2 regions of the Streptomyces sp. NPDC058308 genome follow, and region 2 is predicted to be linked to the other one. Evidence: predicted binding sites of a transcription regulator. Region 2 holds the regulator's gene; the other holds the start of a gene.
What was found. Region 2 encodes HspR, which represses chaperone genes until heat shock. Its sites were predicted from a motif close to TTGAGNNNNNNNNNCTCAA; they were not measured.

Region 1: the regulator HspR is predicted to act here: its motif matches at 2,065-2,083, upstream of dnaK (molecular chaperone DnaK).

Annotation. Positions count from the first base shown of each region.
Region 1 is NZ_JBHVZA010000001.1:429,156-436,087, reverse strand. It holds gene ACFVYL_RS01605 (hypothetical protein) at 1-741, opposite strand, end outside; gene ACFVYL_RS01600 (hypothetical protein) at 791-1,279, opposite strand; gene ACFVYL_RS01595 (OsmC family protein) at 1,578-2,003, shown strand; gene dnaK (molecular chaperone DnaK) at 2,153-4,012, shown strand; gene narI (respiratory nitrate reductase subunit gamma) at 4,034-4,759, opposite strand; gene narJ (nitrate reductase molybdenum cofactor assembly chaperone) at 4,756-5,334, opposite strand; gene narH (nitrate reductase subunit beta) at 5,331-6,932, opposite strand, start outside.
Region 2 is NZ_JBHVZA010000013.1:225,852-232,783, forward strand. It holds gene ACFVYL_RS19925 (LuxR C-terminal-related transcriptional regulator) at 1-84, shown strand, start outside; gene ACFVYL_RS19930 (LuxR C-terminal-related transcriptional regulator) at 243-1,223, shown strand; gene ACFVYL_RS19935 (hypothetical protein) at 1,272-1,772, opposite strand; gene ACFVYL_RS19940 (heat shock protein transcriptional repressor HspR) at 1,880-2,344, opposite strand; gene dnaJ (molecular chaperone DnaJ) at 2,346-3,536, opposite strand; gene grpE (nucleotide exchange factor GrpE) at 3,579-4,283, opposite strand; gene dnaK (molecular chaperone DnaK) at 4,283-6,139, opposite strand; partial or broken gene ACFVYL_RS19960 (4Fe-4S dicluster domain-containing protein) at 6,456-6,932, shown strand, end outside.

The DNA.
Region 1 (6,932 bases), on a different contig from region 2:
GGCGACCTCGACCGGCGGGGCGGAACGGTCGGACAGGTCCACCGTGAACAGGCGCCTTCCGCTGTAGTCGGTGACGTAGGCCTTGTTTCCCGGCAGGTCCAGGGCCACGTCGTTGACTTCGCCCAGATTCTCCAGGACCCATTCCTCGGCGCCGTCGGCGGCGAGATCCAGCTTGTACAGCCTGCCGCCGTTGTACCGGTCGGTGACGTACGCCCTCTGCCCTGCCGGGTCCAGTGCGAGGCCGTCGGCCGTGCCCAGCCCGGTGGCGAGCACGTCGGGCTCCCTCTTCGTGCTCTGCTGCCCCTCGCTCCCGCCCTTGTGGAGAGGGTGATTCTTGAACTCGTGGTGCAATCCTTCGAGTTCGAAGACCTCGTGCACCCCGGCGAGGGTGGAGACGACCTCGGCCTCACCTCTCTGCTGGAAGGGCTTGCCCTCGCCGGTCAGGTCGAAGGCCTCCGCGGCCGTACCGGTCTCGCCGAGCTTCCACGCGAGCACCTCGGAGTACGTGGGCTCCTGGGCCTGTGGCCCGTTCGGACGGGTCTCCTTGACCTCCACCGGCTCGGGGTAGGAGAGCGCGACCCATCCGCCGAAGGAGACGGGGAATTCGTAGTCGAACCTGCGCACTTGGCGTCGCTGCGTCGCCAGGACGTCCACCCGGCTGCCGACTTCCCCGCTCAGCGTGGACGACGTCTTGAAGGCGGTGGTCAACGAGCCGCTCACCGAGGCGGTGATGCCCAGCATCAGCTGCGTCAGCCTCCTCGCAGGGCGGAACCGGACGAAATGACGGTGGCTACTTCTCTTCTTTTTGTGTGGTCCCGTCGTCCGTCCTTTTGATGTTGGCGGCCGATTTGCTGTTCTCTTCCCGCAGTGCTTCCCGCTCTTCTTCGCTGATTCTGGGACCGCTCTCCTTGCTGATCTTCGGCCGGTCCTCTTCCCTGATCTCCGCTTTCACCTTCTTGAACGCCTCGTCCCTGGTCGCCGACGCCATGCCGGACGTCGAGGCGGGATCTTCGCTGGCCTCCTGCTGCTTGGCAGCCGCCGTCCGCGTGTTCTGGAACAGGGGCGTGAGGAAGGTGCTCATGATGCCGAGCGCCTCGGGTGACGTCTCGCGCACGATCTTCGGATCGCGCGTGGTCCCGGGAATTCCGTCGTAGAGTTCCGGATCGACGCCGTCCTCTTCGGGGTGAACTCCCGGAATGTTTTCATGGACCTTCTGGGCGGACTCTTCGGCGGACTTGGCACCGCTTTCGCCGCCGCCGAAGATGTTCTTGAAAGACATGAGCTCCCTTTCGCATCCTGCACCGGGATGCCGGGGCCCCCGATTCCCCGTGGAATTCCCCGTGGACCCCTCCGAGTTCTTCCGGGCCTCTGCCTGCATACCCCTCTCGCGATCGATCCATCCGGAAAATCCGTTTCGGTGCCAGCTGTAACGTTTGTGCAGATCGCCGTGCGCCGCGCGGTACCGGCGACGCCGTGGCCGGTCGACGATCCACTGGTGCCCCGATTCCGCCCGGAGTGTGATCGGATGGCGGAGACGGGACCTCCGATCACACAACCGCACTGAAGGGAACTGCATCGTGGCAACCACGCGCTCCGCGCACACGGTCTGGGAAGGCTCTCTGGCAGAGGGCTCGGGCAACGTCACCTTCGACTCCTCCGGCATCGGGGAGCAGGCGGTGTCCTGGCCGTCGCGCGCCGAGGAGGCGAACGGCAAGACCAGCCCGGAGGAGCTCATCGCCGCCGCGCACTCCAGCTGCTTCGCCATGGCGCTGTCGCACACGCTGACCGGCGCGGGCAACCCGCCCACCCGCCTGGTCACCAACGCCGACGTGACCCTGCAGCCGGGTACCGGCATCACCGGCATCCACCTCACCGTCGAGGGCACCGTGCCCGGTATCGACGAGGCCGCCTTCGTCGAGGCGGCCGAGAAGGCGAAGGGCGGCTGCCCGGTGAGCCAGGCCCTGGCGGGCACGACCATCACGCTTTCGGCCAAGCTGGCCTGAGCGCACGCAGGTTGACGACGCCGTCACCCCCGCCGGGGTGGCGGCTTTGTCATACGCGGCATTGACAAGAACCCGCTCAAGTTTTGTGATGGAGAACGGAGTAGACCTGGAGACGGGGGACGTGAGCTCGCGGCGGAAGGGACTGAACCATGGCACGTGCGGTCGGGATCGATCTCGGCACGACGAACTCAGTGGTGGCCGTACTGGAGGGCGGTGAGCCCACCGTCGTCGCCAACGCGGAGGGCGCGCGCACCACGCCCTCGGTCGTCGCCTTCGCGAAGAACGGCGACGTCCTGGTGGGCGAGGTCGCCAAGCGACAGGCGGTCACCAACGTGGAGCGCACCGCTCGCTCCGTCAAACGCCATATGGGCGACGGCGTCTGGCGCTTCCCGGAGAGCGGCTCCGTGGACGGCACCCGCTACACCGCGCAGGAGCTGTCCGCGCGCGTCCTGCAGAAACTCAAGCGCGACGCCGAGTCCTACCTCGGCGAGGACGTCACCGACGCGGTGGTCACCGTCCCCGCGTACTTCGACGACACCCAGCGCCAGGCCACCAAGGAGGCCGGTGAGATCGCCGGCCTGAACGTCCTGCGCATCATCAACGAGCCGACGGCGGCGGCCCTCGCGTACGGCCTCGACAGGGGCGCCGACGAGACCGTCCTCGTCTTCGACCTCGGCGGCGGCACCTTCGACGTCTCGCTCCTGGAGATGGGCGAGGGCGTCATCGAGGTGAAGGCCACCAACGGCGACACGCAGCTCGGCGGCGACGACTGGGACCAGCGGATCGTCGAATACCTGGTGCGCCAGTTCAAGAACGGGCACGGCGTGGACCTCGGCAAGGACAAGATGGCGCTCCAGCGCCTGCGCGAAGCGGCCGAGAAGGCGAAGATCGAGCTCTCCTCGTCGAGCGAGACCGACATCAACCTGCCCTACATCACCGCCTCGGCGGAGGGCCCCCTGCACCTGGCCGAGAAACTGACCCGCGCTCAGTTCCAGGAGCTCACCTCCGACCTGCTGGACCGCTGCAAGGAGCCCTTCCACCAGGCGGTCAAGGACGCGGGCGTCAAACTGTCCGCGGTGGACCACGTGATCCTGGTGGGCGGCTCCACGCGGATGCCCGCGGTGACGGATCTGGTCAGGGAGCTCACCGGCAAGGACCCGCACAAGGGGGTCAACCCCGACGAGGTGGTGGCGCTCGGCGCCGCCCTGCAGGCCGGGGTGATCCGCGGTGACGTCAAGGACGTCCTCCTGCTCGACGTGACCCCGCTGTCCCTGGGCATCGAGACCAAGGGCGGCATCATGACCAAGCTCATCGAACGCAACACCACGATCCCCACCCGCCGTTCGGAGACCTTTTCCACCGCCGAGGACAACCAGCCCTCCGTCGGCATCCAGGTCTTCCAGGGCGAGCGGGAGATCGCCGCGTACAACAAGAAGCTCGGCGTCTTCGACCTGACGGGCCTGCCGCCCGCCCCGCGCGGCGTCCCCAAGATCGAGGTCACCTTCGACATCGACGCCAACGGGATCATGCACGTCTCGGCCAAGGACGAGGCCACCGGACGTGAGCAGCGCATGACCGTGACCGGCGGCTCCGCGCTGCCCAAGGACGACATCAACCGCATGGTGCGGGAGGCCGAGGAGCACGCGGAGGAGGACCGCAGGCGCCGCGAGGCGGCGGAGACCAGGAACCAGGCGGAGCAGCTCGTCTACCAGACGGAACGGTTCCTGCGGGACAACGGCGACAAGGTTCCCGCCGACACCAAGGCCGAAGTGGAGGCCGCGGCCGACGAGTTGAAGGGGCTGCTCAAGGACCGGGCCGACGACACGGCGGCCCTGCGCACCGGCGCGGAGAAGCTCGCCGCGGTGAGCCAGAAGATGGGTCAGGCGATGTACGCGGCCTCCGACGGGGGCGCCCAGGAGCAGACACCCACCGAGGCCGCCCCCGAGGACGGTGTGGTGGACGCCGAGATCGTGGACGAGGAGGACCGGAACAAGGGCGGTAATACGTAGGTGGCACGGGGGCGGGCGGGTTCAGGAACCCGTCCGCTCCCAGCCCCGCCGGTCGGGCCGCGCCCCTACCCGCTTGGGGTCCCGGGTGCGGTAGACCACGTACGGCCGGAAGAGGTACTGCACCGGCGCGCTGAACATGTGGATGAGCCGGGTGAAGGGCAGCAGCGCGAAGAGCAGCATGCCGATGACCGCGTGGATCTGGAAGGTGAGCGGGACGCCCACCATGCGGTCCACGTCCGGCTGGAGGGTGAACAGGCTGCGGGACCAGGGGGCGATGGACTCGCGGTAGTTGTACCCCTCCGCCAGGCCGGAGTTGGTGAGCTTGGCCCACATGCCCATCACGATCGCCGCGAGCAGCACGACGTACATCACCTTGTCGTTGGCGGTGGTCGCGCGGAACACCGGCGCGTTCGTGCGCCGGCGGTAGAGCAGCATCAGGATGCCGAGGACGGCGAGCGCGCCCGCCGCGGTGCCGCCCCACAGCGACAGCTTGTGGTACGCGCTCTCGGTGAGGCCGACCTTGTCCGTCCACGACTCCGGCACGAACAGGCCCATCAGGTGGCCGACGAGCACGAAGAGGATGCCGTAGTGGAACATCGGCGACGCGATGTTCAGGACCTTGGACTCGTAGACCTGGGAGGAACGGGTGGTCCAGCCGAACTTGTCGTAGCGGTAGCGCCAGATGATGCCCGCGACGAGCAGGACGAAGGCGACGTAGGGGAGCACGCCCCACAGCAGCGTTTTCATGAGGGTCGCTCCCCGATGAGTGCGAAGGGCTGCAGTCCGACGTCCTCGCGCGGCGGACCGGAGCGGGCTAGGGCCAGCGCCTCGGCGCGGTCCTTGGGCGAGGGGCCGGGCAGTGTCGCGCAGACCGCCTCGACGACCGCCGCGTACGGCGTGCCGCAGTCGGCGAGCGCGATCCGCAGCAGTTCCAGGCCGCTGCGGTGCTCGGTGAGGAGCACCGGGCGCGCCTGTGCGGAGAACTCCAGGACGGCGGGCAGGAAGTCCGGCAGCTCTTCGCCGGTGAACTCCATGCCGTGCTCGCGGTAGACCTCCTTGAAGCGCACCAGGGCCATGCCGCGCCGCCGGGTGTCGCCGTCCCGCCACCAGCTCAGGTACAGGCTGTGCCGGTTCTTGAAGTCGAAGACCCGCACGTAGTGCGCGGCGAGTTCGCGGGGCCCGGCCGTCGTGGCGTACTCCAGGAAGCCGCCGAGCTCCGGGGGCGCGGCCGCCGTGAGCAGGGGGAGCCGCTCGTGGAACTCGTCGTCGGGGTAGGCCAGGCAGAGCGCGGCGGCCTGGTAGAGCAGGGCGTGCCGGGTCACGTCTCGTCCTCCTTGGGCGCGTGGGCCTTCTCGACCGCGCTGGGCTCCTCGTCGGCGGTCTGCCGGGCCCGCAGCGTGTGGAAGTTCTCGATGGTGACCAGCGGCAGCTGCCTGCGGCCGGAGTCCTGCCCGAACGGCCCGTCGTCGCCCATGCCGGGCCCGCCCTCGTAGTCGAGGCTGCAGGAGTCCGGGAGCGCCGACTCCTCCAGGCGCTGCGCGTCCGCGACGGCCGCGGTCGGGATGACGTACCGGTCCTCGTACTTCGCGATGGCGAGCAGCCGGTACATCTCCTCGATCTCGGGCCCCGACATCCCCACCGCCTGAGCCGTCGAACTGTCCGGCCGGTCACCGAGGTTGATGGCCCGCATGTGCGCGCGCATCGCCGCCAGCTTCTCCAGGGAGGAGCGCACGGGCCCGACGTCACCGGCCGTGAAGATCTCCGCGAGGTATTCGAGGGGGATGCGCAGCGTGTCGATCGCGCCGAACAGATTGCCCAGGTCCTCGCCGTCGTGGCCGGTCTCGGTCAGAGCGTCCACCACCGGGGAGAGCGGCGGGATGTACCAGACCATCGGCATGGTGCGGTACTCCGGGTGCAGCGGGAGCGCCACCTTGTACGTGCTGATCAGTGCGTGCACGGGGGAGCGGCGGGCCGCCTCGATCCAGTCGTGGGAGATCCCTGACCGCTCCGCGTCGCGGCGCACCTCGGGGTCGTCCGGGTCGAGGAAGACGCCCAACTGTGCCTGGTACAGCTTGTGTTCGTCGGGCTCGGAGGCGGCCTCCGTCACCTTGTCGGGGTCGTAGAGGATCACCCCGAGGTAGCGCAGGCGCCCCACGCAGGTCTCCGAGCAGACGGTGGGCAGGCCCACCTCGACGCGCGGGTAACACATCGTGCACTTCTCGGCCTTGCCGGTGCGGTGGTTGAAGTAGACCTTCTTGTACGGGCAGCCGGTCACGCACTTGCGCCAGCCGCGGCAGTGGTCCTGGTCGACGAGGACGATGCCGTCCTCGGAGCGCTTGTACATCGCGCCGGACGGGCAGGACGCCACGCACGCCGGGTTGAGGCAGTGCTCGCAGATGCGCGGCAGATAGAACATGAAGGTCTGCTCGAAGGCGAACTTGACTTTGTCGGCGGCCTGTTGGCGGGTCTTGGCGACCATCGGGTCCAGGTCGCCGTGTTCGGTGGCGCCGCCGAGGTTGTCGTCCCAGTTCGACGACCACTCGATCTTCATGGGCTTGCCGGAGATCAGGGAGCGGGGTTCGGCCACCGGGTAGTCGTCGCCGAGCGGGGCGTCGGTGAGGTTCCTGTACTCGTACGTCCAGGGCTCGTAGTAGTCCTTGATCTCCGGGAGCTTGGGGTTGGAGAAGATCTCAAGGAGCGACTTGATGCGGCCGCCGTTCTTCAGCTTCAGGGCGCCGCGCTTGTTCAGCTCCCAGCCGCCGCGCCACTTCTCCTGGTCCTCGTAGCGGCGCGGGTAACCCTGCCCGGGGCGGGTCTCGACGTTGTTGAACCAGACGTACTCCATGCCGTCGCGGTTGGTCCACGCCTGCTTGCAGGTGACCGAGCACGTGTGGCACCCGATGCACTTGTCGAGGTTCAT
Region 2 (6,932 bases):
CTCGCCGCCACGCTCGGCAGCGGCAGCCGCGCCCAACTCGGCTATCTGATCGGCCGGTCGGGCATTCTCGGCCAAGATCGGTGACGGTGTTCTCCACGGGTCGGCGCGCACGGCACAGGCGCCCATCACCAGACGCGCAGAAGCCGCAGTCCAGAAGCAGACACTTCAACTACGGCATCCGGCCCGCCCCGTCCCCGCCTGCATAGAATCGCGACGCTTCAACCAGGCAGGAGGGGGCCCGCATGGCCACGGAGCACTCACCGCACGCCGTCGAAGAGCTCTGTACGGCAGGACTTTCCGTCTACAGCCGTGCCGTGCGCGAGGGCCGGATCCACCACAGCGAGACCGAACCGGCGCCCTGCCTCATGGAGCTCGGCCTCCTCCAGCCCGGCCTCGACGGCCTGCAGTGGCTGCAACCCACCGCCCCCGCCGTCGCCCTGCCCCGGCTCCTTCGCACCATGGAGGACCGCATCAGGGAGCAGCACTGTCACGAGGCCCGGCCCAGCGCCTCGTCCGAACCGTCCCGCCGCCTCGACGCACAGCCCGACTCGGGCCTCCGCGCGCCCACCATCACCGTCCTCGACGGCCTCGACCGCATCAACTCGGCCATAGACCGGGCCATGAACGACGTCACGGAGGAGTTCCTCGCGATCCAGCCCGGCGGCACCCGGCCCCCCGAGACCCTGGCCGAAGCCTTCCCCCGGGACCAGGCGATCCTGACCCGGGGCTGCCGCATGCGCACCCTCTACCAGCACACGACGCGCCATTCCCTGCCCGTACTCGCCTACTTCGAGCAACTGGACGGCGACACCGAGGCCCGCACTCTCGACGAGGTCACCGACCGGCTCTTCGTCTTCGACCGCACCGTGGCCTTCATACCGGCGAGCCGGGACCGCAGCGTCGCCCTCGAACTCCGCCACCCGGCCCTGGTGGAGTACTTCGCCACCACGTTCTGGCGGCTGTGGCGCCTGGCCACCCCCATGTGGCCGCAGGCCGCCCCCGAACCCTCCGAGAACGGCGTCACCACCCGCCAGCACGCCGTCGCCGGCCTCCTCGTCGAAGGCCTCACCGACGCGGAGATAGCCGACCGCCTCGGCATGAACATCCGCACCGCCCGCGTCCACATAGCCAAACTGGCCGCCACCCTGGGCAGCCGCAGCCGCGCCCAGCTCGGCTATCTCATCGACCGCTCGGGAATCCTGTCCCGCCAGCAGGACCACTGACGGGACCACTGGCAGGACCACTGGCAGGACCACTGAGGCACCCGCCCCTCAGACCCCCGCACCCCACTCCCGCAACAGCCTCTCCCGCTCCGCCGCCCGCGGCGACCCGCCCTCGTGGCGGCGGCCCCAGTCCGCCATCGCCGTCAGCGTGGTGATCAGGGTGCCCGCGCCTTCCGTGAGGCGGGAGAGCAGGGCGCGGGAGAGGTCGTACTCCGTTCGGGAGTAGCCGACCGCCGCCGCCGTGTACGCCGTCAGTTTCGTGTCGCCGTCGGGGGCCGCGAGCCGCACCGTCATCGTGGGGGCCTCGTCGCCGCCGCCGAGGCCGACCGTGAGGACCAGGTCGACCGCCGTGCTCACGTGCCGCCGCAGGGACTTCACCGGGACGTCGTCGACCGTCAGCGCGTGCACGTCCTCCCACGGCCACATGGCGGACTGGCCGTCACCCAGGGCCAGTACGCCCTCCGGGGTCAGCCGCACCCCGGGGGCGAGCCCGGCCGGCTTCGCGCCCACGTACACATCGCCCTCGGCGATCCAGAACAGCCCCACCATGGCCACGCTCGGCTCAACTCCCCCGGGTAGTTCCCATCAGACATCAAGGCAGGGCCGGGAGATCATCGCCTCCCGGCCCTGCCTCAGGGTACTGAATCCGCCGAAACCTACTGCTCGGTCGCCCGCTTGGGACGCCACACCACCAGCGCGCTCGCCTGCTGCACGTCCTGGTAGGGGACGAGGTCGCGACGGTACGAGGCGTGCACCGCCGCTTCACGCTGCTGCATGGCGCTGGCGGCGCCCTCCACGGCCGCGGTGAGCTCCGCGACGCGTGACTGGAGTGCGGTGACCTGGTTCTCCAGCTCGATGATGCGCTTGATGCCGGCCAGGTTGATGCCCTCCTCCTGCGACAACTGCTGCACGGTGCGCAGCAGTTCGATGTCGCGGGCGGAGTACCGCCGGCCCCGGCCCGCGGTGCGGTCCGGGGAGACGAGACCCAGGCGGTCGTACTGACGCAGGGTCTGCGGATGCAGGCCGGAGAGCTGGGCGGCCACCGAAATGACGTACACCGGTGTCTCGTCGGTGAGTTGGTACGCCCTGCCCAGTCCGGGCTGTCGACGACGGCCGTCCATCTCATGCTCCCTTCGCGGCCTGGAACAGTTCTGCCCGCGGGTCGTCGCCCGCAGTCGCCTTGCGGTAGGACTCCAGGGCCTCCTTCGCCTCGTCGCTCAACGACGTCGGAACGGCGACGTCCACCGTCACGAGCAGATCGCCCCGGGAGCCGTCCTTACGGACCGCGCCCTTTCCGCGGGCCCGCATCGTACGGCCGTTGGGCGTGCCGGCGGGCAGCTTCAGGGTGACGGGCGGGCCGCCCAGGGTGGGCACCTTCACCTCGCCGCCCAGCGCCGCCTCGGGGTACGAGACCGGCACCGTGACCGTGAGGTTGTCGCCCTTGCGGCCGAAGACCGGGTGGGCGTCGACATGCACGACCACGTACAGATCGCCGGCCGGACCGCCCCGCTCACCGGGCGCGCCCTTGCCGCGCAGGCGGATGCGCTGCCCGTCCGAGACACCGGCCGGGATCCGCACCTGCATCGTCCGGGACGACTTGGCGCGGCCGCTGCCGCCGCAGACCTCGCACGGGTCCTGGGCGATCAGCCCGCGGCCCTTGCAGTCCATGCACGGGTCGGTGAGGGAGAACCCGCCGCCCCCGCCCCGCGAGACCTGGCCCGTACCGACGCAGGTCGGGCACACGCGCGGTGTGCCGTTCTTGTCGCCGGTGCCGGAACACGCCTTGCAGGGCGCCTGGGAGGACATGCGCAGCGGCACCGTCGCGCCGTCCACCGCCTCCGTGAAACTCAGCGTGACCTCGGACTCGATGTCCTGGCCGCGCCTCGGCTGCGTACGCGTACCGGATCCGGCACCCGCGCCGCCGCGGTTGAACAGGCCCCCGAAGACGTCACCGAGACCGCCCCCGAAGCCGCCGGCCGCTCCACCGCCGCCCTGGGCGCCGCCTCCGAAGAGGTCGCCCAGGTCGAAGTTGAACGAGCCGCCGCCGGCTCCGGGACCCTGCCGGAATCCTCCGTTGCCGAAGAGGGCACGCGCTTCGTCGTACTCCTTGCGCTTCTTGGGGTCGCCGAGGATGTCGTTCGCCTCGGAGATCTCCTTGAAGCGCTCCTCCGCCTTGGTGTTGCCCTTGTTGGCGTCCGGGTGGTTCTCGCGGGCGAGCTTCCGGTACGCCTTCTTGATCTCGGCTTCGGTGGCGTCCTTGGGGACGCCGAGGACCTTGTAGTAGTCCTTCTCGATGAAGTCCTTGGTGCTCATCCTCGACGTACCCCCTTTCGGTACTCCCTCGTCAGTGCAACGTCAGCCCTCGTCCGGGCCACCGCTGTCCTTGTCCGTCGGCTCGGCCGGCTCGGCGGCGTCGCCCTCGGCCGTCTCGCCCTTGACCGTCTGCGCGCCGGGCTGCGGCTCGGCGACGGCCACCCGCGCGGGGCGGATGGTGCGCTCGCCGATGCGATACCCCGGCTGCAGGATCGCGACGCACGTCGTCTCGGTGACGTCCGGTGCGTAGCTGTGCATCAGGGCTTCGTGGATCGTCGGGTCGAAGGGCTCGCCCTCCTTGCCGAACTGCTGCAGCCCCAGCTTGGCGACGACGGTCTCTAGGGACTCGGCCACCGACTTGAAGCCGCCCACCAGCTCGCCGTGCTCACGGGCGCGGCCGATGTCGTCGAGGGTGGGGAGGAGCTCGGAGAGGAGGTTCGCCGAAGCGATCTCCTTCACCGTCACCTTGTCCCGCTCCACCCGACGGCGGTAGTTCTGGTACTCGGCCTGCAGCCGCTGGAGGTCCGCCGTGCGCTCGTCGAGCGCGGTGCGCACCTGGTCCAGCTGGGCGGTCAGGCCCACGTCCTGTGCGGACGTCTTGTTGCTTTCCGCGTCCCCGGCCGGGGCCGCCGCGCCCTCCTCGGTGGAGGGCTCGGCAGCCTTCGGCGCGGCGTCATCAGGGGTGGCGCCAGAGGGGACGTCGGGCTTCTCGGCGCTGTCGCCGAAACCCGGGGTCTCCTCGGTCATCAGGCAGCGCCGCCCTTCGCGTCACCGGGCTTCTCGTCGTCCACGATCTCGGCGTCGACGACGTCGTCGTCGGCCTTGGCCTCGGCGTCGGGACCGGGGGCGGCACCCTCGGCACCGGCGGCCTGGGCGTCGGCGTACATGGCCTGGCCCAGCTTCTGCGAGACGGCGGCGACCTTCTCGGTGGCGGTGCGGATCTCGGCCGTGTCCTCGCCCTTGAGCTTCTCCTTCAGCTCGCCGACGGCGGTCTCGACCTCGGTCTTCACGTCAGCCGGGACCTTGTCCTCGTTGTCCTTGAGGAACTTCTCCGTCTGGTAGACGAGCTGCTCGCCCTGGTTGCGGGACTCGGCGGCCTCGCGGCGGGCGTGGTCCTCGTCCGCGTACTTCTCGGCCTCTTCGCGCATCCGGTTGACCTCGTCCTTCGGCAGCGAGGAGCCACCGGTGACGGTCATCTTCTGCTCCTTGCCCGTGCCCAGGTCCTTCGCGGTCACGTGCATGATGCCGTTGGCGTCGATGTCGAAGGAGACCTCGATCTGCGGGACACCGCGCGGGGCCGGCGGCAGGCCCGTGAGCTCGAACATTCCGAGCTTCTTGTTGTACGCCGCGATCTCGCGCTCGCCCTGGTAGACCTGGATCTGGACGGACGGCTGGTTGTCCTCGGCCGTCGTGAAGATCTCGGAGCGCTTGGTCGGGATCGTGGTGTTGCGCTCGATGAGCTTGGTCATGATCCCTCCCTTGGTCTCGATGCCGAGGGACAGCGGGGTCACGTCGAGGAGCAGGACGTCCTTGACCTCGCCCTTGAGGACACCGGCCTGGAGCGAGGCGCCGATGGCGACGACCTCGTCCGGGTTCACACCCTTGTTGGCGTCCTTGCCGCCGGTGAGCTCCTTGACGAGCTCGGCGACGGCGGGCATGCGGGTGGAGCCACCGACGAGAACGACGTGGTCGATCTCGGAGAGCTGGATGCCCGCGTCCTTGATGACGTTGTGGAACGGCGTCTTGCAGCGCTCCAGGAGGTCGGACGTGAGCTGCTGGAACTGGGCGCGCGTGAGCTTCTCGTCCAGGTGCAGCGGGCCCTCGGCGGACGCCGTGATGTACGGCAGGTTGATCGTGGTCTCCGTGGAGGAGGACAGCTCGATCTTGGCCTTCTCGGCCGCCTCGCGCAGGCGCTGGAGCGCCATCTTGTCCTTGCCCAGGTCCACGCCGTGGCCGTTGTTGAACTGCTTGACCAGGTAGTCGACGACGCGCTGGTCCCAGTCGTCACCACCGAGGTGGTTGTCGCCGTTCGTGGCCTTCACCTCGACGACGCCGTCGCCGATCTCCAGGAGGGACACGTCGAAGGTGCCGCCACCGAGGTCGAAGACGAGGATCGTCTGGTCGTCCTTGTCGAGGCCGTACGCCAGCGCGGCGGCGGTCGGCTCGTTGACAATGCGCAGGACGTTCAGGCCCGCGATCTCACCGGCCTCCTTGGTGGCCTGGCGCTCGGAGTCGTTGAAGTACGCCGGGACGGTGATGACCGCGTCGGCCACCTTCTCGCCCAGGTACGACTCGGCGTCGCGCTTCAGCTTCTGCAGGATGAACGCCGAGATCTGCTGGGGGTTGAACCCCTTGTCGTCGATGTCCACCTTCCAGTCGGTGCCCATGTGGCGCTTGACCGACCGGATGGTCCTGTCGACGTTCGTGACCGCCTGGCGCTTGGCGACCTCGCCGACCAGCACCTCGCCGTTCTTCGCGAAGGCGACGACGGACGGCGTGGTCCTGGCACCCTCGGCGTTGGTGATGACGGTGGGCTCGCCGCCTTCGAGAACGCTGACGACGGAGTTAGTCGTGCCCAGGTCGATGCCGACCGCACGTGCCATTTCGGTTCCTCCAGAGGTACATCTTGAGTGGATCTGACTCAAGGATGCATGAGCGCTGCGCTGGCGTCAACAGAAGTGAGTCTGGGCCACTCAACTCTTATCCTGCACTTACGCGCAGGTAGGGCTTCCGCCTGCCGGTGCGCGGCTGCGGGTCGCAGGTGGCTGGGCGCGCAGTTCCCCGCGCCCCTTCGGGCGCGCCCGAGCGACGCGAATCGTCGGCTCGCTGACTACAGTGCGGCGGAGTAATGGGCAGTCCCGGACGGGCTGCATAAGTACCGCTTGGCATCACTTCGCCTCGCAGGCCCGAGGAGCCCCCATGCAACTCGCCGCGATCATCGTGTCGCTGGTTCTCATCGCGGTCGGCGTCGCGCTGTTCAGCCGTGCCATCGTGCAGATCTACCGGTTCGTCCGGCTCGGTCAGCCCGTGCCCGCCGGTCTCAGGACCGACAACCCCTGGCAGCGCGCCCTCACCGTGGTCAAGGAATTCCTCGGCCATACGCGCATGAACAAGTGGGGGATCGTCGGCTTCGCGCACTGGTTCGTGGCGGTGGGCTTCTTCACGCTGCTGCTGACGATCGTGAACGCCATCGGCCAGCTCTTCCGTGCCGACTGGCTCCTGCCCGTCCTCGGCGACTGGGCACCGTACAACGTCTTCGTCGAGTTCATCGGCACCATGACGGTCCTCGGCATTCTCACGCTGATCGTCATCCGCCAGCTGAACCGCCCCGACGAGCCGGGCCGCAAGTCCCGCTTCGCGGGCTCCAGGACGGACCAGGCGTACTTCGTCGAGGCC